One region of the Paenarthrobacter ureafaciens genome, then DNA from elsewhere that is predicted to be linked to it. Evidence: riboswitches for the same ligand, from Rfam matches in the RefSeq annotation. Region 1 holds a riboswitch; each other region holds the start of a gene.

Region 1 (7,196 bases):
CCACGGGGGTTGATGGTGGTGCCGTCGTTGCTCGGGCCGATATGCAGGGTGAATTCAAGGATCGCAGCCAGCGCGGTGGAGACGATGATGCCGATCAGGATGGCACCGCGTACCTTGCGCACCACCAGCGCGATGGTGAGGACCAGGCCGACCGCGAACACCAGCGTCGGCCAGCCCAGGAGTTTGCCGTCCACGCCCAGGCCCAGCGGAACGGTGGTTCCGGCGGCGTCGGGGATGCGGCGCACGAAGCCGGCGTTGACCAGGCCGATCAGCGCAATGAAGAGACCGATGCCCACCACGATCGCGGTCTTGAGCGCCTCGGGGACGGCCTTGAAGACCGCGGTCCGGAACCCGGTGAGGACAAGGATCAGCATGGTCAGGCCGGAGAGGACCACCAGGCCCATCATGTCCGGCCATGTCAGGCCCGGGTGCGAGGCGACGGTGACGGCCACGAACGCGTTGACGCCCAGGCCTGTGGCTACGGCAAAGGGATGCTTGGCCCAAGCACCCATGAGGATGGTCAGGATGCCTGCCACGAAGGCCGTGGTGGCGGCGACGGCCGTGAAGCCCAGCGATGCCCCGCTCGAGTCAGCCCCCGACAGTATGAGGGGGTTCAGGACCACGATGTAGCTCATGGCAAAGAAGGTCGCGAAGCCGCCACGGATTTCCCGCGAATACGTGGATCCACGTTCGGAGATCTTGAAGTAGCGGTCGATTGCAGAACCCTGTTTAAGCATGGATGTCTCCGGGGATCGTGTGAGTGTGCTCTCAAATCCTATGCCCGCCCGTGCGGGGAGGCCTGACGATTCGCCTAGTCTGTAAGGAAGCCAACATTAGGAGAAACCGCCCCATGCGCACCATCCGCCCGCTCCTGGCCGCCGTCGTTGCTGCCCTCGCCTTCGCCTCGGCGCTGCTTTTCGGCGCCGCCCCGGCATCGGCGCACGACGCCGCAGAATCCACGAGTCCGGCCAGCGGAGCCACGGTTGCGGAAGTTCCGGCATCGGTCTCCGTCACGTTCAATAACCGGCCGCTGGCTATTGGTTCGGGCATGTCGGTGACCGCGGGCGGGGAGAACTGGGCGGACGGCGCCGTGCAAATCATCGACAACCAGGCGGTCCAAAAACTGCGCCCCGGCGCTCCGGCGGGCCAGTACACGGTGGTTTGGCGCGTCGTCAGCTCCGATTCGCACCCCATCGAGGGCACCTTTACATTCACGGCAACAGCAGGAAGCACGACGTCGGAGGGGGCCACCGCGGGAGCCTTGCCGTCCGCGTCGGGCCAGGCAGGTTCGGGCACTGTTCCGAGCGCAGGAACTGCGGCCCCCGGAACCCCCGTCAGCGAACCGGCTCCGGACGCCTCCCAGCCGTTCCCGTGGAGCATCGTGGCGTTTGCTGCATTAGCTGTTGCGCTCGTTATTTTCCTGGCCGTTACAGCCCGTCGGAAATTGGCTGCCTCCAATGATGCCGAGGGCGATAAATCCGCGGAATGACGGGGTTTTCTACATATCTGCGAAAATCTCGAAACGGTTACTGCGACACGCTCGACGCCCACTTCTCGTTACTTAAATGTGACTTTGCTGTGATCGTCGCGTACGGTAGTACCTGTGCCCGATCCGCATTCGGCGCACTTCCGGCCTGATTGCCTAGCTCTGCCGCAGGTCGGAATCCGTTCGCAGACATACCTACGGCAGAGACGGGGAACCCATTTTAGGCCGCCAATGAGCGCGCCTTGGGGTGAAGCCACGAAGCTTCCGCTGAACAGCGGTGGATAGTGGCCGGGTGACTCCCATCCGAATCCGACAGCTAACCTCGCAGGCATCGGGAGAGGCTCTTTCATGTCTTCACGCATTCTTCGCGGCCGTCGTAAGGCGGACAGCGTACGCCCCAATCCGTTCATCTCCATCTCCAAGGCAGTTGCCAGCAACGCTTCAGGCGCTGGCCGCCAGGCAGCCGTCATCGCTGCAGCTTCGGGTCTTGTCCTGACCGGTTCCATTGCTGCGCACGCTGCCGAAACTCCGGCACAGGCTCCGGTCCAGCGGGACTCCAGCCCCGCCACGGTTGCTGAAACCGTTGCCGAAACCCCCAACAAGGTTGTCACTGCCGCAGCAACGGCCACCGTCAACTTCGAGCGTCCCGCTGTTGCTTCCGTGGCAGCACCGGTCATCGAGAAGCCGGCTCCGGTTGTTGAGGCTCCCAAGAAGGCCGCAGCCAAGGCTGCTGCTCCCGCCGCTACCGCCACGGTTGCTGCTTCCGCACCTGCCGCTGCTGCTCCCGCAGCACCTGCCCCGGCACCCGCTGTTGGCGGCGTCAACGCAGCAATGGTTGCCTCGGCTTACGCCCAGATCGGTGTCATGCAGGACTGCACCGCCATGGTCGAAAAGGCCCTCGGCTCCGCAGGTATCCCGGTGGGCGACCTTGCACCCATGCAATTCATGAACTACGGCAAGGTTGTCAGTGATCCCCAGCCCGGTGACATGATCGTCCAGTCCGGCCACGTTGCCATCTACATCGGCAATGGCCAGGCCATCTCCGGTGGCATCAACGGTAACCAGACCGGCATCCACCCGATCAGCTGGCTGACCGCAACCGGCCCGCTCACGTACGTCCGCGCCGGCGCATAAGCTTCACGCTTCACAAAAAGGCCGGCACCCCGGAGGTTTTCTCCTCCCGGGGTGCCGGTTTTTTGGTTTAAGGCTTTTGGTCTAAGGCCCCTGCTCCAAGAGCCCTGTTTCAGGGCTGCCTTGGTGCCGCTGTGGGGGTTGCCGGGCTTAGGCGATCGCGAGGCCGGGCGCTGCTGGAAGTGCCACCTTCGAAGAGATGGCCTGCCCCACCGCCTTGGCCTGGCGGAGGACTTCCTTGGGGGTTGGCGTGATGAGTTCTCCCACTCCCACCAGATGCATGCCCACCGCGCGCATGGCGGCCACAAGGTTCTGACCAACGGCAATCCCCAGCTCGGCCAGCATCTTGCGTAGCTGGCTCTGCGCGCAACGCGTCACTACAACGTGGTCGGCAAGGAGAATGCCGTGCGCCGTGTGGACGGCCCATTGACGAGGGGATGCGAGGGGAGTTTCTGCAGCCGTGAGCAGGTCCAGCCGGACCGCCTTGGTGGTGTTGCGTACATCCAGGTGGTGACTGGCCGCGTAGTTCCGCAGGTGGCGGAGGATCTGGTTCCGTTCCAGCATGGAAGCGGGATCGGCTACCTCGCAGCGTTGCAGCATGCCGGTATGCACGGAAGGACCCGTCTGTGCCAGTGGGCCGAAGCCGTCCACCACGATCGAGCCCACGCCGTAGCGGCTGAGTTCGCTGGCCACGGCGAGGCCTGAGAGTCCGGCTCCGATCACCACGGTGGTGGTTCGCTCCGTGGCGGAATCAGGCATGAGTGACACTGCGTGGTTCCTCCTTGACGTACGTGCCCAAAGGCAGGATTGGACGCTTCCGGTTCCCCAAACGGTCGCAAATAAATGGCCGGTATGTGTTCTGGAACACTCTCACCGGCCATTCGGTGACTCGAACACTACAGAACTTTTGGGGCGTTGGGTAGCCTTCCTGACAGCGTGTTATTACTTCTTCCCGGGGCGTCCCGGGAGGGCCTTGAAACCGAGCCCGGACCGTTATGCAGATAGCGGAAAAGCCGCCTTGATTCGCTATAAGCAAACGAGAATAGTTGGCATTGGACGAGGAAGTCCCGTGGCTTCCTCGTTCACGGACATTAGCGCACAACGTGAGGTGTAACACCCCTACGTTGAACCTCTGGCAGAATGGCCGGAACATCAAGCAGCAGGTGGAGAGGCGGGCCCCAAATGGACCAGCACGGTAGTCACGTTGAACATCCCCGCGGCGGTGACGCGGAAGCAGTAGCCCCGGGCGGCATCGTGGTTGGAGTGGACGGCTCCGAACACGGACAATGCGCTTTGGTGTGGGCAGCGCGTGAAGCCGAACGCCGGCAACTTCCCTTGCACATCGTGACCGCTTATTCAGTGCCGATCTTCGCCGCCTCAGGGTTGGACGGCGGATACGCAACGGTGGACGACTCGATGATCCGGGAAGGCGCCGAAGCCATCGCCAAACAGGCCATGGAGAAGGTTTCCGGCTACAACATCGACGTTGACGCCTCGGTGGAGAACGGGGATGCCGCCGGTGTCCTGCTGGATCTCTCCGCGGAAGCCGCCCTCTTGGTTTCGGGCAGCCGCGGACGCGGTGGATTCGTCGGCCGTCTGCTGGGCTCCGTCAGCAGCGCGCTGCCGGCCCACGCGAAGTGCCCCACAGTGACGGTGCCGTTGTATTGCGCCGACCGCCTGGGCCAGAGCACCGAGGACAAGCACATCAAGGCCGAACACGCGAAGGCCGGTCCCCGCACTGTGGAGAACATTGTTGTAGTTGGTGTTGACGGCTCCGAACAGGCGCGAGTGGCGGTCCTTGAGGCTGCTGAACAGGCAGAACGCATGGGCGCGAAGCTGCGGGTAGTCTGCGCTGTGCCTCAGTACAGCGGCTCGCTGGCCTGGGTGCCGGCCCCCTTGGACAGGGATGCCCTGTTCGCGGATATCAAGGTCCAACTGGATGCCGGCGTTGCCTGGCTCCGCAGCCATTTCCCGCATCTCACGGTGGAAACCCAGCTGACAGACGGCTCTCCCGTGGACGTCCTGGTGGAGGCCAGCAGGGGAGTGGAACTGGTGGTCCTGGGCACCCGTGGACGCGGCGGGTTCGCCGGAATGCTCCTCGGTTCAACCTCGGACGGCGTGCTGCACCACGCCAAGGGACCGGTCATGGTGGTCCCGGATCGCGAAGACTCCAGGCTTGCGGACAGGCCCAAGTTCGGCCCCATGCTGGGCAACGACTAGGACCTGACGCTTCACGGCGGCATGGACGGTGAAGCGGCGGAAGGGCCGCAGCAGGGCGGGCAAACCGGGAAGGCTTCAACAGCCGGGTACGGTTTCATCCTTCCGTTGGACCGGATTCGTTCAGGCATGCTGGCGGAGGTTGGCGGCAAGGCCGCCAACCTTGGTGAAATGGCCACCGCCGGTTTGCCGGTGCCGCCCGGATTTTGCCTGACGACGGCGGCCTACCGCCGGGCGCTTGACGGCGCAGCGTTGGGTGAGGTGCTGGCTGCCCTGGACGGGACCGACGTCGTTGATTCTTCCCTTGATGCCCTGGCGGCCCGTGCCCGCTCCGTAGTGCTGGCTGCCGGTGTTCCTCCAGAGGTGGCCGAAGAAGTCCGCACGGCGTACAACAGGCTGGGCCCGGATGTCCCGGTTGCTGTCCGGTCCTCGGCCACGGCGGAAGACCTGCCTTTTGCGAGCTTTGCCGGCCAGCAGGACACTTTCCTGAATGTGGTTGGCGTGGATGCCGTGCTGGACGCAGTGAGCCGGTGCTGGGCTTCCCTGTGGACTGACCGGGCGGCGAGTTACAGGACTGCACACGGGATCCGGCATTCGACGGTGGCGCTCGCCGTTGTAGTGCAGCAGATGATCGACGCCGCCACCGCCGGCGTCATGTTCACGGCCAACCCGCTGACCGGGCGTCGGCAGGAGGCGGTCATCGATGCGAGTCCCGGCCTGGGCGAAGCAGTGGTCTCCGGCGCGGTGAATCCCGACCAGTACGTGGTGGATATCCGGAGCCTCCAGATCCTGACGCGCACCATCGGTGACCGTAGAGTCGAGATCCGGCCCCTGCCCGGTGGCGGGACTGAACGGGTTGAACACTCCGGACAGCTTGGAAAGACCGGGCTTGACGCTGCGGCGATCGGGACTGACGGCGAAGTTTCGCGGGTGGAACCTTGCCTCACGGACCACCAGATCCGGGCGCTCGCGGCCTTGGGCGACCGCGTGGAACAACACTACGCAGCTCCGCAGGACACCGAGTGGGCCATGGACCGGGACGGGAAGCTGTGGTTGACGCAGGCGCGGCCCATCACCACCCTGTACCCGCGACCAACAAGGACGCCGTCTTCCGGGGGCGAGCATGCGTTCTTGAACTTCAGCCTGGCCCAGGGCCTCACCCGGCCCCTGACGCCCATGGGGCTGGCGGGAATCAGGCTGATTGCTTCCTGCGTCGCCCGCCGGGCCGGCTTTGACGTGCCGGACCCGCGCACGGGCCCTTCGCCGTACTACGAGGCTGGCCAGCGGATCTTCTTCGACATCACTTCAGTGCTTCGGAGCAGGGTGGGCAGGGCCCTTGCGCCCAGGATTTTCGACATTATGGAGGCCCGGTCCGCCGCTTTGATCCGGCGCCTCAGCGAAGACCCCCGATTCGCCATGACCAACAAGACTCCTTTCAAGCTGATCCGCCATGTGGCTCCTGTTGCAGCGAGATACCGGGTGCCGGAAACGGTCCTTCGGGGTCTGTTCAGGCCCGCAGCGGCCATGAGGCAACTGGATAAGGTCAGCCAAGACTTGAAGGACGCCTTCGATCTTCCCGTCTCCGCCACGAGCCATCAGAGGTTGCAGCATGTGGAGCGAATCCTCGGAGAGCGGATTTTTGCCACAGTTCCCCAGGTCCTGCCCCTTCCGGCACTTGGCTTTGCCCTGCTGGCACTGGTCCGGAAATTGCTGGGTCCCGACGTTTCCTACGACGAACTTCAAACAGTTATTCGTGGCCTGCCCCATAACGTCACCACCGAGATGGACCTTGCGCTCTGGGAGTTGGCGAGCAAGATCGGACAGGACCCGGAAGCAGTTGAGTTCTTCGTTTCCCGTGGCGCCGCAGAACTGGCGGAGGCCTACAAGGCAGGTGGGCTTCCGGCACGTCCGCAAGCCGGTCTTGAGAGGTTCCTTGCCGAATACGGGGACCGGGCCGTCGCGGAGATAGACATCGGGATGCCGCGCTGGTCGGAGGAACCCACCCACATTCTTGGAGTTCTTGGGAACTACTTGCGGCTTGGGCAGGGCGGCGGTGCTCCCGGGGCCGGAGGTTCTCCACGGCAGCCGGAACCCACGCCGCAACCCGACCCGCCCCGGCAGTTTGAAAATGCCGCCACCGAAGCCGAAGACCAGGTTGCACGCCTGGTGGCCCGTGGCAGGACCAAGAGCGCCCTTCACGCCGCGGTGATCCGCTTCGCCCTCGATCGCACGCGCCGCTACGCGGGCCTGCGGGAATTGCCCAAATACAACCTGGTCCTTGGTCTGGCCGAGGTGCGGAGGCACATGGTGCGGATCGGCCGGGAACTGGCAGAAGCAGGGCGTTTGGACGAGGCCGATGACG
Region 2 (7,196 bases), 380 kb from region 1:
GATCGCCGTTGCAAGGCCTGGAGTTGAGCCGGGGATCATCGCGGCCGGCTCGGATCCGCTGCGTATCGTGGCTGTGTCAGCGTTGCTGCCCAACAAGCAACAGACAATGCTCGTCGAAGCGCTCAGCCAATTGACGGACCTGCCATGGAACGCGGTGCTGGTTGGTTCGCCGGATGCGGACCCGGCCTACGCAGCAAACGTCCGGGCCGCCGTCGAACATCACGGACTGGAAAACCGGGTGACCTTCACCGGTGAGCTGGGCGGGGAAGCCCTCGAAGACCAGTGGCACATGGCTGACCTCAGTGTGCTGATCTCCACATCCGAGGCGTTCGGCATGGTGGTTGTCGAGTCACTGGCGCATGGAGTTCCGGTGTTGGTAAGGCAGGGGACCGGTGCTGTGGAAGCGTTGGGTGGGAGCGGTGCAGGCGCTGCCTTGGATCTCGACGCCCCCGGGGTCCTGGCCGAAACGCTCAGGACGTGGCTCACTGACGCGGAGGTACGCCGGACGTGGCGGGAAGCGGCCTTGGCAGCCCGTGGGCGGCTTCAGAGCTGGGAGACTACCGCCCGGACCGTTTATAAGGCCATCGAGATGACAGTTAATGCCAATCCCGAGGCCTCCGATTGGCATTAAGTGCCATCTCGCGGGCGAACCGGGCTCAGGGCACCCGGTGAGCGGCAAAAAAATCCCTCAGCAAGGCTGAGCATTCTTCCTCGCGCACACCCGCGTAGACCTCCACCCAGTGGTTCAGGCGGCGTTCACGGAGAATGTCGAACACCGATCCGACGGCCCCGGCCTTCTCATCCCACGCGCCGAATACGACCCGCGGAATCCGGGCCAGGACAATTGCCCCGGCGCACATTGCACACGGTTCCAAAGTGACCACGAGCGTGCAATCCTCAAGCCGCCATCCGTCGCCGTCAGCTCCGGATTCAGCAGCCCGCCGGCGCAGTGCGGCGGCCGCCTGCCGGATAGCCACAACCTCCGCGTGCGCGGTCGGGTCCCCGTGCGCCTCCCGTTCGTTTCGCCCGGAACCCAGCACGCCGCCGTCGGGCCCCAGGATGACAGCCCCGATCGGAACATCGTCGGTTTCCAAGGCAAGGCGTGCTTCGTCCAGGGCAAGGCCCATCCATGCCAAGTGATCTGCGTGATACGGCTCGGTAGGGCTCATGCCTCAATGATAGTTTTGGGGGATGCGCACACTCGTCGTGGACCACCCGCTGGTCGCTCACAAGCTCACCGTACTGCGGGACAAGAACACCCCCTCACCGGTCTTCCGGCAGCTCACCGAAGAACTCGTGACCCTCCTGGCCTACGAGGCCACCCGCGAGGTCAAGACCCAACCGGTGGAGATTGAAACCCCGGTCACCAAGACCATCGGCACCGCTTTCACCAAGCCCACGCCACTGGTTGTCCCCATCCTCCGCGCCGGACTGGGCATGCTCGAAGGCATGACCAAGCTGGTCCCGACGGCGGAGGTCGGGTTCCTGGGCATGGCCCGCGACGAGGAAACCCTTGACATCATCACCTACGCGGAGCGCCTCCCCGAGGACCTGACGGGGCGCCAGGTGTTCGTCCTGGATCCCATGCTCGCAACCGGCGGCACCCTGCGCGAGGCCATCAAGTTCCTGTTCAAGCGTGGAGCCTCGGACGTCACGTGCATCTGCCTGCTGGCCGCTCCGGAGGGCCTGGCCAAGCTGGAAGAGGAACTCGCCGACGCCAACGTCAACATTGTTCTGGCTTCGATTGACGAGAAACTCAACGAGAAGTCGTACATCGTTCCTGGTCTCGGCGACGCGGGCGACCGCCTGTACGGGATCGCCGGCTAGGCATAGACCCCTATTACTTTCCGTCGTGCCCCGCTAGCCTGTGGCGCATGGACTGGAAACTTGAACTGGTGTTTGTCCCCGTGTCCGACGTCGATCGCGCGAAGGATTTCTACGTCAACAAGGTCGGTTTCAACGCCGATTACGACGAACGACCTTCCGACGGCGTCCGCTTCGTCCAGCTCACTCCTCCGGGTTCGACGTGCTCCATCGCCATCGGAGAAGGGTTGTCGGACGCACCCCCAGGCACCGCTCCGAGCCTTCAGATGGTGGTGGCGGACATCAACAAGGCCCATGAACAGCTCAAAGCCAACGGGGTGGACGTCAGCGATGTCGACGTCCAGGACTGGGGCCACTTTGTGTACTTCGCCGACCCCGACGGCAATAAGTGGGCGGTGCAGTACCTCCCTCAGCGGCCCAACGGGTAACCAACGCAGGCTCACTGTGCGGCAGGATGGAACCATTATCCTTCCTGCCGCACAGCCCGGTCCGGGACATTCCCGGCAAACCCTCACCGTTCGCGCCGTCCTCTTCGACATGGACGGAACGCTGGTGGATTCGACGGCCGTAGTAGAGCAGGTCTGGCTGGAGTTCGCAGAACGCTACGGGCTTGACTACACCGAGATCCTGCGGACCTCGCACGGCGTCCAGGCCGGCGACACGGTGCGCCGATACGCCCCGGCGGATGCCGACGTCGTTGCCCTCACCGCCGAACTGGGCGAGATGGAACGCAACCGCACAGACGGCATCATTGCCTTGCCGGGAGCCGAGGCCCTGCTCGAAGCTCTTCCGGACGAGGCCATCGCACTGGTCACTTCGGCCGACCGCATCCTCGCCGATATCCGCATGCAGGCCGCCGGACTCGCCATGCCTTCGACGGCGGTTACCGCCGAAGCCGTTACGCGCGGCAAGCCGCATCCGCAGGGATACCTCAAAGCCGCGGCCTTGCTCGGTGCCGAACCGGCCGACGTCGTGGTTTTCGAGGACGCACCCGCAGGCATTGCCGCAGCAAGGGCCGCCGGGATGCGGACAGTGGTTGTGGGCCAGGCCGCCGCGCACCAAGCGGATCTGGAACCCGGCATGTGGCGGATTCCCGACTACTCGGCGGTGACCGTGGAGACCGTGAGGCACGACGACGGCGGCCACGTCATCACGCTGACGTTCTAGCCCTGTTCCACCCGGCCGGGCGGGAGTAGGCTGTGCGCATGTCTGCGTTGCCGGAGGCATACGGTGCTGCATTGGAGCGTGCCATGGTGCACGCCACCAATTGGCTCGCGTCGGTGCCCACCCGTCCAGTCCGCCCACAGTCCGACGCCGACCAGGTCGCCGCAAGCATCCTGCCGCGGCTCCCCGACGAACCTGCTGATGCCGCCGCCGTCGTTGATGAGCTGGCTGCACTGGCCGAACCGGGACTGATGGCCATCCAGTCCGGACGTTTCTACGGCTGGGTCATGGGCGGCACCTTGCCGGCTGCCATGGCGGCGGATTGGCTTGTCTCCGCGTGGGACCAAAACGCGGGCCTGCGCTTTGCCACCCCGGCGGCGGCGGCGATCGAGGAGTCTGCGGCCGATTGGTTGCTTGACCTTCTGCACTTGCCCGCCACCTCCGACGTCGGCTTCACCACGGGGGCCACTACCGCCAACTTCGTCGGGCTTGCCGCGGGAAGGCAGCACCTGATGGACGAGGCCGGCTGGGACCTGGAAGGCCTCGGCCTGTCCGGGGCGCCGAGGATCACGGTGTTCGCGGGGCGGGAGCGGCACGCTGCGGTGGACCTCGCTTTGAGGTATCTGGGCCTGGGGACATGTGTTCCCGTGGACGCAGACAGGGAAGGCCGGATCCTGCCCGACGCGCTCGATGACGCCATGGGAGAGCAACCCGGCCCGGCGATCCTATGCCTCCAGGCCGGCAACCTGCACTCGGGCGCCTTCGATCCCATGGCTGACTCCATCGGAGTGGCCCGCGACCGTGGTGCGTGGGTCCACGTGGACGGCGCCTTTGGTTTATGGGCGGCTGCGAGCCCGAAACTGCGGGAACGCCTGGCAGGTGTGGAGCTCGCTGATTCCTGGGCCACCGATGCCCATAAGACACTCAACGTTCCCTACGATTGCGGCCTGGCAATCGTGGCCCGCCCCGAAGCCATGAGGCGTGCCTTCAGCGTTCATACGAGTTACCTGATAGCGACGGATGCCGGGCCGGGGGACCCTTTCGAGAAAGTTCCGGAGATGTCCCGCCGCGCCCGCGGTATTCCGGTGTGGGCTGCCCTGCGCCAATTGGGCCGGAACGGTGTCATCGACATGGTGGAGCGGTTGGCCGAGAACGCGCGGGCGCTCGCTGACGGCCTATCCTCGATCCCCGGGGTGGAAGTGCTCAATGACGTGGTGTTCACGCAGGTCTCGGTGAGTTTCGGGAGCGACGAACGTACGCGCAGGATCACCCAGCGGCTCATGGCAGAAGGCGCCGTGTGGATGTCAGGTTCTTCCTGGCAGGGCCGGGACATCCTGCGGATCTCCGTCAGCAACTGGTCCACGGACGACGCCGATGTGGCGGCGTCGGTGGAAGCAGTCCGGCGTGCGGTGGAGCAGGAACCCGAAGCCTAGTTAAACGCCAACGCCGCCCCCGGTTCCGCCATCCGCTCCTGTAGGTACTGGTGCGTGCGGCGGCAACGGGAGCGGCTTCTCAGGCAACGTCCGGGTTTAGTACCAGTTGTTGGCCAAGTGGAATGCCAAGGCTGCGGACGGCGAACCGTAGCGTTCCTTGATGTAGTTCAGGCCCCACTTGATCTGGGTCTGGTAGTTGGTCTGCCAGTCAGCACCGGCGGAAGCCATCTTGCCGGCCGGCAGCGACTGGACAATGCCGTAAGCACCGCTGGAAGCGTTGGTGGCAGTGGTGCGCCAGTTCGATTCCTTTTCCCAGAGCGTGTTCAGGGCGGTCATTTCACCCGGACCCCAGCCGTAGTTGGCCAGGATGCTGGCAGCGTAGGCCTTTGCGGCGGCAGGATCATCAATGGCCTTGGGGGCTGCAGCGGCGGCAGCAGCTTCTGCGGCAGCCTTGTCCGCAGCGGCCTTGGCGGCGGCGTCGGCTGCAGCCTTCTCTGCTGCTGCCTGGGCAGCAGCAGCCTGCTCGGCGGCGGCCTTGTCAGCTGCGGCCTTTTCTGCGGCAGCCTTCTCCGCAGCAGCCTTTTCGGCGGCGGCCTTGGCAGCTGCGGCCTTTTCAGCAGCGGCGCGCTTTGCGGCCTCAGCCTGGGCGGCGGCTTCAGCGGCAGCGTTCTCGCGGGTCTGCGGGTCCACCTGGACCGAAGCCTGGGTCTGTGCTGCCTGGCTCATCTCCGGAAGGTTGAACGTGGCGTTTGCGGCCTGCCCGAGCGATGCAACGCCCAGCGCGGCTGCGACGACGCCGGCTGCTACCGACATGCGGTGGCCGGTCCTACCCTGGCGGGCAGCGTTCTTCAGGACATTCTGCGACTTGGTCAGGGGAGCGTTGTTTTCGTCACGGTGACGCGCCTCATGGCGCGACTGATCCTTGAATTCAGACATGTGTGATTACCTCTCAGCGCCTGCGGAGTTAGCTGTCGGGTTCGGATGAGGTCATCCGGCCGCGCGTGTAGCTGCGGCTTCACCCCAAGGGCCGGCGCAATGCCTGGCCCGGAGACTCTGGGTCCCCCGTCTCTGCCTCGAAATCAGAACGGAACTCCGGGAAGTGGCAGAGCTCGGCGCATCCCGGGTGTGGGCCAAGGTTGGGGCGACCCACTCGTTCGACGGTACAGGAGGTTCAAGCGAAAGTCACATTTAGGTAACAGAGATCACGACGCCGGTGCGTCGCCTTGCCGGATTCGCCGCGGTGGGGATGTGCCCCAAGGAAGGGCGGGGCAGGATGCGCCACGGCGCCGCGACAATCGGGGGCACTGAGGCTGCGCGGGGGTTCGCAGGTGGCGTTCGGAGCTTTTAGCAGATTGGGAGCCTGAATATCGAGTCTGGCGTCCACTTCGATTGGACAGCATCCGTTTCAGATCGTGAGATTCCGCTTGTCGGGCGCTCGCGGGAATCCAGAGGGGCATCATGCGCCATTGATCGAAGAAAGTTCAGCCAGAACGCAATATTTCTGCCCTTGACCGAACAAAACCGCATTCATTTTTGCAATCCGCTGAATTGTGATTTGCGGCACAATACTCGCGCTTATCTCAGAATGTGGACGTTTCCGCCCTTTGTTACTTGCGTGTTGTCATTGTTACGTTGCACACTTCCAATGTGAACAAGAACTCAACAGCACCTGCAGCCGCAGCAATCTTCTCCAGCTCACCCGCTGGTGACGAGTCCCGCTGTTGTCGAATGCAAGCCTAACTTCCCACCCCAGAAAAGTTTCAGGCATTCGCCCCCTAGCCCACCGTTGGGCGCCCCTCCCCAAACTCATTGCGGGGACACCAGCATTCGAAGCCGCGATGACGGCTATTCACTTTTGAGGTAAGCACTCCATGTCAGTTGCATCCGGATACGTCCACATCTCCGTCCGTAACGCCAACAAGGCCGCTTCCAACGCCGGCCTCCGCCCCGGTTTCGGTAACCGCCCCGGTTACGCACCCGGTACCCAGGCTGCTGCCCAGCAGGCTCCGGGCTACGTTCCCCAGGGCTACAACCCGAACTCCTACGGACAGTTGCGCGCCGTGCCTGCCGCTACCGAGCCCGCAGCCATGACGGCACCCACTCCGGTGGTGGCCCAGTCCGAGCGTCTCCGGCCCGTGGCCAATGACAACGTAGCCCGCGGATTCGTGCTCTACATGGGTATTGACGAAGAGACCGCGGCTGCTGCCGGGACCTCCATTGCCAAGCTGGCCCAGGAAATCCGTGCTTACGCCCAGTCGCTCGTGACCGGCGCGGAAAGCTATGCCGCCGTCGCCGTTGCTCCCGCCAGCGCACCCGGGTCCGCACTCGACGTCGTACGTTCCACATTCGGTGACCCCACCGTGGCCGCACGCCAGCGCACCGAAGCCGCACGTCCTGCGCCCCAGCAGGAAGCGCGCCCGTCCGGCGTGCTCATCGACCTCGCCCGCCGCGAAGTCCACCTCGACGGCGAATCGCTTAACCTGACGTTCAAGGAATTCGAACTCCTCAACTACCTCGTTGAGAACGGCACCCGCACGGTGGGCCGTGACGAGCTCCTCGAAGGCCTGTGGCGGAACGCCGAGGAAGTCCCCAACGAGCGCACCATCGACGTCCACATCCGTCGTCTCCGCTCCAAGCTGGGCCGCCTCGCCAACACCGTCCGCACGGTCCGCGGCCAGGGCTACCGTTTCTACGAGCACCCCGAGGTCATCGTCTGGGCCGCTCCGGAATACTCGATCTGATCCTGTAACTGCCGAAAGGCGGCACATCCCTCTG
Region 3 (7,196 bases), 590 kb from region 1:
CGCCGGCGCTGGCGGGCTGCGTCCACCACCAGGAAAACGGCCATGATGAAGGCTATCGGCAGTCCGTAGAGTGCAGTCGAGGTAACCCATACGGGTGCGGCCCCGCCGTTGAAGGCAATGGCCATGACCGCTGCCACGGCAGCCAGCGAAACAAAGGCGACGACGGCGGCAGCAACAGTCAGGGGGCGGCGGTAACCCGGGGAAGTCATGCTCCAAAGGTATCCGGTTGCCGTGCGCTTCCGCTAAGCGCGAAGCGCCAAAGCGGGAATAGGGGGCCGGGCAGGATAACCTTGAAGGAGCAGACCCACACGGACCGGGCTGTCGCCCCTGATCCCGCAGGACCCTGTGGATGCGGCGCCGGCCTGACGTGTTTCCCACGCAAGAACGAAGAAGGTTGATTACGTGCCCACCGGCAAGGTCAAGTGGTATGACAAGGACAAAGGCTTCGGATTCCTCGCGGCCGAAGACGGCCAGGAAGTATTCCTGCCCAAGACGGCCCTGCCCGCGGGCGTAACCGAGCTTAAGGCGGGAACCCGGGTGGAGTTCGGCGTTGCCGACGGTCGCCGCGGGGCGCAGGCGTTGGGCCTGCGTATCCTGGACAAGACCCCCTCCATCGCCAAGGCCAAGCGTATGAACGCGCGGGACCTCGCGCCGCTCGTCCAGGACCTGGTCACTGTGCTGGACAACCTCTCCGGCACGTTGTCCTCCGGAAAGTACCCGGAAGGCAATAAGGCGAAGGCAATCGGTACGGCACTGCGCAAGGTTGCCGACGAGCTGGAAGCCTAAGGAACAGCCATGACTTCCGAATCCGCACAGGATACGCAGGCCGCCGGGAACGCATCTCATGCTGCCTCCGCTGCCGAGGCTCCTGCCAACGGGGAGACCCCTGCGAGCGGGGCCGGCCCGGCAGCCAAGGAAGTCCCCGCGCGGAAGGGTGCTGCGCCGAAGCCCCGCGCCGGAGTTCCGGTGTGGCGCACCGGTAAGCCGGACGCGTTCCTGGCTGCCGCCGTCCACGTGGCCCGGACAGCAGTGGAGGGTATCGCGAAGCCCGGCGAGGTAGGCGCCCACATCGGGGCCAAATCCGAGGGCGACCGCGTTGTCACCCACCTGTTCGAATCCAAGCTGCCCGGCTATGGCGGGTGGCAGTGGTACGCCGTGGTCACCCGGAACTCGCGTTCCAAGATTGTGACCGTGAGCGAGCTGGGATTGCTGCCCTCGGAGGACTCCATCCTCGCGCCCGAGTGGGTCCCGTGGGCCAAGCGGGTCCGGCCGGAAGACGAGACGCCATTGGTCGAGGAGACCGCCGGAGAAGTCCCGGAAGAAGCCGTGCAGGCGGAAGAAGCTGAAGCCGAGGCTTCCAGGAATGAACCGGCCGAAGACGCGGACGATGCCGACGCGGACGCCGAGGACGCCGTGCAGGAGCCTGCAGACTCCCCGGAAGCCTGATCCGCCAAGACTTTAAAAATAATCGGCGCCTGCAGGGAGCTTCTCCCGGCAGGCGCCGATTATTTGTGGGGGCTACTTCTTCAGCTCGCCCACCACGTAGTCAATGCTGGCGAGCAGGGCGGAGACGTCGTCCGGTTCGATCGCAACGAACGTCGCGATCCGCAGCTGGTTGCGGCCCAGCTTGCGGTAGGGCTCGGTGTCAACCACGCCGTTGGCGCGCAGCACCTTGGCGATGGCCGCGGCATCGATCGAATCGTCGAAGTCGATGGTGGCAATGACGTTGGACCGCTCTTCGGGGTTGGCAACAAAAGGGGTCGCGAATTCGGAGGACTCTGCCCACGAGTAGACGCGGCTGGCAGAATCTGCCGTGCGCTTGCTGGCGAAGTCAAGGCCGCCGTTGCTGTTGAGCCACTGGACCTGCGCATCCAGGGTCACCAGGGTGGAAAGCGAAGGCGTGTTGTATGTCTGGTTCAGCTTCGAGTTATCGATGGCGGTCTGCACGTCAAGGAAATCAGGAATCCAGCGGCCGCTTGCCTTGATGCGGGCAGCGCGTTCAAGCGCCGCGGGGGAGAAGAGGCCGAGCCACAGGCCGCCGTCGGATGCGAAGTTCTTCTGCGGTGCGAAGTAGTAGACGTCGGACTCAGCCACATCCACGTCAAGGCCACCAGCTGCGGAAGTAGCGTCCACCAGCACCAGGGAACCCTCATCGGCGCCGGCAACGCGCTTGACCGGCGCAGCCACACCGGTGGACGTCTCGTTCTGCGGCCACGCATATACATCCACGCCGGCTTCCGCAGCGGGAGCGGGGCGGGTCCCGGGCTCGGACTTGATGATGGAGGACTCGTCCAGGAACGGAGCCTTGTTGGTGGCGGCTGCAAACTTGGAGCCAAACTCGCCGAAGGACAGGTGCTGTGCCTTCTTTTCCACGAGGCCGAAAGCCGCGACATCCCAGAACGCCGTTGAGCCACCGACGCCGAGGACTACCTCGTACCCTTCAGGAGCACGGAAGAACTGGCTGAGGCCCTCACGAACGGAGCCTACGAGGTTCTTGACCGGTGCCTGGCGGTGGGAGGTGCCAAGGATGGTCTTCGATGCAGCGGACAGGGCTTCGATCTGCTCCGGGCGGACCTTGGACGGTCCGGCGCCGAACCTTCCGTCCTTGGGCAGCAGGTCGGCGGGAATGGTGATGCTGGTGTCGCTCACGCGTGGCTCCAATGTGTATCGGTCAAAGACGGGGAGGTGGCAGGTGGCATCAACTGCCCCTTCGACACCCCCAATTCTGCCTGAACAGGCGCGGGTGCGCGTACCCGGTGGTGTCATAGTCCGCCACGTGGAACGTGGTCGCGCGCGTTCCCGTCGTCAAGGGGGTGGAGGCAAGGTACCCGGAACCTTTGTGACCCTTCGAAAATTATCAAGAGTAATTCCAAATAAGCTAGGCTGGGGTACGCGTTCACAGGGTGGCGCAGGGGGACGTGCAGCCTCTACGGACGCGGTACGGTGGACATTACGCAAGAACTGCGTTCGAGGAGAGCTGAGCTGGATGACGGATCTGATCGATACCACTGAGATGTATCTTCGGACCATTTTGGAACTTGAAGAAGAAAACATCGTGGCTCTCCGCGCCCGCATCGCTGAGCGGTTGCGCCACTCCGGTCCTACGGTCTCCCAAACGATCGGACGCATGGAGCGCGACGGCCTGGTGGTGGTGTCCAATGACCGGCACCTGGAGCTCACGGAAGTTGGCCGCAAGCGCGCCACCGAAGTGATGCGCAAGCACCGCTTGGCTGAACGCCTCCTTGCCGACGTCATAGGCCTGGACTGGGCGTACGTCCATGACGAAGCGTGCCGCTGGGAGCACGTGATGAGCGAACGCGTGGAACGCAGGCTGTATGAACTGCTGGAGCATCCCACGCAATCCCCGTACGGGAACCCGATTCCCGGCCTGGAGGCCCTGGGCGGCCTCGCTGTCCAAGCTCCCTTCCGCCCGGACGTCAACCTCCTGCAGGCAATGGATGGTTATGCTGACGACTCCCGCGTTGTGGTGAGCCGGCTCGCCGAGCCCATCCAGGTCGAGCCCGAACTCCTGACCCAGCTGGACGAGGGCGGCATCCGTCCGGGTGCGGCCGTTTCCCTGGAGCGCGTGGGGGACTATATCTCCGTCCGGGTGCCGGGGATTGAAGGGGCCCTCGAGCTGCCGCCGGAAGTAGCTGCCCACGTATTCGTGGCAGTCGGCTAGCAAGCGACAGGCCAGCCGGGTGCAGGCGTTCACTCCATGTGGGCGCCTTTGCCTTGCCATGGGCGTGGTTGATCTCACGTCACGCCGCCGCGCGGCGGTGTGACCTGCGGTTTCCGCGGATAGGTGATAAGGGGAGCGGGCAAAAAACGACCGCCCTGTAGATAACGAATTTATTACCGCGGGCCTTAATCCCCTATAGTTATCTACTAGCGCCGATATCAAAGCGTTACCTGATCTGGAGCCGAGCTCTGCCAGCAGATCAGGGGTGTTAAACATCTACTGGCAGAGGCGGGGGAACCACAATCGGCTGCCTAGAGAAGCAGCCTTGGGGTGAAGTCCGCAGCAGCAGTGCCTTACTTACGCAATTCCCTCCTGGGATACCTGTGTGCCGTGAGCGCTGCGTGCGGGCCGGGTCTTTGCACTCTCTGATCCGAATCCGACAGCTAACTTCGCAGGCTTTTGAGAGAGGAACAGAGTTTGACTTCGCAGAACGTCAGGGGCCGTCGACGCGCTACCGGCCCCGCTACTGAGCTGCGGCCAGCCCGCGTAGTATCGGAGATCCGGCCCCGCGACACCCAGCGTCAGGTGCGCCGCCGTAAGAGCCCGATGCGCCAGGTGGCCGATTTCGCAGCAGCCAGTGGTGTAGGGCAGAAGGCCGGCGTAGCACTCGCTGCTACCGGTCTTGCGCTCACTGTCGGCCTGCCTGCAACGAGTCCCGTCATGGCCACGTCCGAGTCCGGGCAGACTGAGGCCGCACTGGCTGTGGGCGGCGGGAGCCAGCCAGAGGTCTCCGCGGAAGCGTCCGCCAAGATCGACTTCAGCCGCGCCGCGGTGGCAACCAAGGCGGATCCCGACGGCAAGCTCAAGCAGTTGCTGAGCGCCCAGTCCGTGGGAAGCATCCAGGCCAGCTCCTCCAAGGGCACCATGGCCAGCCCGTTGGACACCCTCAGCACCGCATCACCGTTCGGCTACCGCATCAGCCCGCTGACAGGCGGCAGCGGCGATTTCCACCGCGGCCAGGACTTCGTGGCCCAGTGCGGCACGGCAGTCCACGCTGCTGCGGCGGGCAAGGTCACCTTTGCGGGTTGGCACGAATACGGTGGAGGCAACCGCGTGGTGGTGGACCATGGCAACGGCCTGGAAACCACCTACAACCACTTGTCGTCATTCAAAGTCAAGGTCGGCGACACCGTGAATCGCGGAGACACCGTTGCCTTGAGCGGCACCACGGGCGCTTCCACCGGCTGCCACCTCCACTTCGAAGTCCAGGTCAACGGCGAAGTCGTCGACCCCATGGGCTGGCTCTAACCCGAGTTGATGGTCGTCTCTCGCATTCTTGACACGCCCCGTGATCTGAATGTGACATTTTAGTTCAACTGTTGTACCGTACAAAGCGCATCGGCTTTTTAGGGGGCCGATGCACTTGGGTGGATTGCCTAGCTCTGCCACCACTCAAGGTCCGTTCGCATAATTCGTCTGGCAGGGGCGGGGGAACCAATTTTGGTCTTCGAAAGAGGGCCTTGGGGTTAAGTCACAAACGCTTCCAACGGCGTGTGGCCGGATGACTCCCATCCGAATCCGACAGCTCACCTCGCAGGCATTGGGAGAGGCTACCTTCGTGTCATCACGCACTACTTCTGCGCGCCACCGCGCCCAGACGGTTACCCCGTTGAACACTCTTTCCAAGGCTGTTTCAGCGAATGCCGGAACCGTCGGCCGCCAGGCCGCAGTCCTTGCAGCAGCATCGGGCTTGGTCCTCAGCGTCGGCCTTCCTGCCCAGGCAGCGGATACTGACGTTTCCAAGGCTGAGTCCAGCGCACAGCAGCTGGTGACTACCGCCGTCGTCACGGCGGAACCAACCGCCACTGTTTCCTTTGAGAGCCCCGTTGTGGTTACCAAGGAAGCCCCCAAGATCCAGCGCGCTTCCCAGACCACGCAGCGCTCCCAGGCGAACGGCAACCAGAATGCCGGCCAGGGCGAGGGCGCAGTCACCGCCAAGTCCGCCGGCTCCAAGGATTCCGCAGCCAGCGCCGCGGCTTCGGGCCTCGCAGCAATCGCGTACACCGGCATCGGCCACCCGTACGTCTGGGGCGGCACCACCCCCAACGGTTGGGACTGCTCCGGCTTCACCCAGTGGGTTTACGCGCAGGCCGGCATCAGCATCCCCCGCGTCAATGCATGGACCGCCATGAAGCCCACCAGCACTCCCGCTCCCGGCGACCTCGTCATGCAGAACGGCGGTGCCCACGTTGGCATTTACGTCGGCAACGGCATGATGGTCAGCGCCCTGAACCCCAGCCAGGGCACGCTGCTTCACTCGGTAGCTTCTACCGGAACCTCCTCCTTCTTCACCCTGCGCTAAAAACCGTCCAGGTAAGCCAGCGCGCCCCCCGGGTGCTGGCCTGCCCATGACCCGCGTGCTTCCCAGCAGCACGCGGAAACGAAAAGAGATCATCATGACCAGTGCAAACAAGGTTGCGCGGCACCGGGCCGAGGCTCCCAAGACCAGCTCACTTGCCGTGATTGCAAAGGCAGTTTCGGTGAACGCCGGTGGCGTCGGCCGCCAGGCAGCCGTCATCGCCGCGGCTTCGGGCTTGGTCCTGACCAGTGGCGTTGCTGCCAATGCGGCGGATACCAATGTGGATCGCGAGTCCACCTCAACCACCTCCCTGGACATCCAGTCCGTCGTGCAGTCCACCATCGCCGCTGACTCCACCGTTGCCATCTCCTACGAGAGCCCGGTTGTCACCACGGTCGAGGCGCCCGCGCCCGTCGTGGAGAAAGCCCCGGCCAAGGCTGAAGCGAAGAGCTCCGCACAGGAAGCCACTGCCTCAGCTTCCAACGCTGCTGGCGGCGCAACCGTGGCAGTCAGCAACGCTGCACCGGCAGCAAAGGCTCCGGCTGCTTCCAGTGGCCTCGGTGCGGCCATTGCCGCTGCAGCCTACGCCCAGCTCGGCGTGACCCAGGACTGCACCATGTTGGTCACCAACTCCCTCGCAGCCGTGGGTATCAACTTCCATGACTGGCCTGCGGGTTACCTTTCCCTTGGACGTACGGTCAGCGCAGCGGAAGCCCAGCCGGGCGACCTCGCTTACTACGCCAACGGTGGTCTGGCCGGACAGGCCCACATCGCCGTCTACGTCGGCAACGGCATGGCAGTGCATGGCGGATGGAACGGATCCACCACTGCTCTGTTCAGCGTCAACGTCGGCTCGGGTCCGGTCTTCATCCGGGTCAACGGCTGATCGAACTTTGAGGAAATACCCCGCAGGTTTCACCTGCGGGGTATTTCCGTCTTAAGGGGCAGGACCGGGGCCTGTGGGCGACATCACAAGCTAATTCCACTGATAATTCGTTGATATGGCATATAAGTGCTTACTCTTATGGTGTCGATCCACAGCCCGTACATGCAGAGGGCAGCCGGCCCTCGTGCCCCTGGCGGGTGCGGCCGTTAAGAGGTACGTGCATGCGCACACTCGTTCTGAATGCTGGATATGAACCGCTGGCGGTAGTT

The links. A riboswitch is a leader RNA that binds a small molecule or an ion and turns the genes downstream of it on or off. The one in region 1 is predicted to bind cyclic di-AMP.
Region 2: linked by a shared signal. The riboswitch ahead of AUR_RS14055 (aggregation-promoting factor C-terminal-like domain-containing protein) and the one ahead of AUR_RS12295 (NlpC/P60 family protein) in region 1 are both predicted to bind cyclic di-AMP.
Region 3: linked by a shared signal. The riboswitch ahead of AUR_RS15010 (M23 family metallopeptidase) and the one ahead of AUR_RS12295 (NlpC/P60 family protein) in region 1 are both predicted to bind cyclic di-AMP.

The regions. Positions count from the first base shown of each region.
Region 1 covers NZ_SBHM01000007.1:1,702,267-1,709,462, forward strand. Annotated here, with positions in the region: gene AUR_RS12285 (NCS2 family permease) at 1-737, opposite strand, end outside; gene AUR_RS12290 (copper resistance CopC family protein) at 851-1,489, shown strand; cyclic di-AMP (ydaO/yuaA leader) riboswitch at 1,669-1,831, shown strand; gene AUR_RS12295 (NlpC/P60 family protein) at 1,835-2,620, shown strand; gene AUR_RS12300 (FAD-dependent monooxygenase) at 2,768-3,376, opposite strand; gene AUR_RS12305 (universal stress protein) at 3,800-4,837, shown strand; gene AUR_RS12310 (PEP/pyruvate-binding domain-containing protein) at 4,859-7,196, shown strand, end outside.
Region 2 covers NZ_SBHM01000007.1:2,077,781-2,084,976, forward strand. Annotated here, with positions in the region: gene AUR_RS14025 (glycosyltransferase family 4 protein) at 1-631, shown strand, start outside; gene AUR_RS14030 (nucleoside deaminase) at 657-1,169, opposite strand; gene upp (uracil phosphoribosyltransferase) at 1,192-1,827, shown strand; gene AUR_RS14040 (glyoxalase superfamily protein) at 1,875-2,252, shown strand; gene AUR_RS14045 (HAD-IA family hydrolase) at 2,269-2,991, shown strand; gene AUR_RS14050 (pyridoxal phosphate-dependent decarboxylase family protein) at 3,030-4,421, shown strand; gene AUR_RS14055 (aggregation-promoting factor C-terminal-like domain-containing protein) at 4,518-5,357, opposite strand; cyclic di-AMP (ydaO/yuaA leader) riboswitch at 5,363-5,516, opposite strand; gene AUR_RS14060 (winged helix-turn-helix domain-containing protein) at 6,293-7,162, shown strand.
Region 3 covers NZ_SBHM01000007.1:2,287,324-2,294,519, forward strand. Annotated here, with positions in the region: gene AUR_RS14985 (hypothetical protein) at 1-209, opposite strand, end outside; gene AUR_RS14990 (cold-shock protein) at 403-786, shown strand; gene AUR_RS14995 (DUF3027 domain-containing protein) at 796-1,446, shown strand; gene serC (phosphoserine transaminase) at 1,519-2,649, opposite strand; gene AUR_RS15005 (iron-dependent transcriptional repressor DtxR) at 2,987-3,682, shown strand; cyclic di-AMP (ydaO/yuaA leader) riboswitch at 3,939-4,155, shown strand; gene AUR_RS15010 (M23 family metallopeptidase) at 4,160-4,990, shown strand; cyclic di-AMP (ydaO/yuaA leader) riboswitch at 5,137-5,296, shown strand; gene AUR_RS15015 (C40 family peptidase) at 5,301-6,044, shown strand; gene AUR_RS15020 (NlpC/P60 family protein) at 6,139-6,927, shown strand; gene AUR_RS15025 (HNH endonuclease) at 7,149-7,196, shown strand, end outside.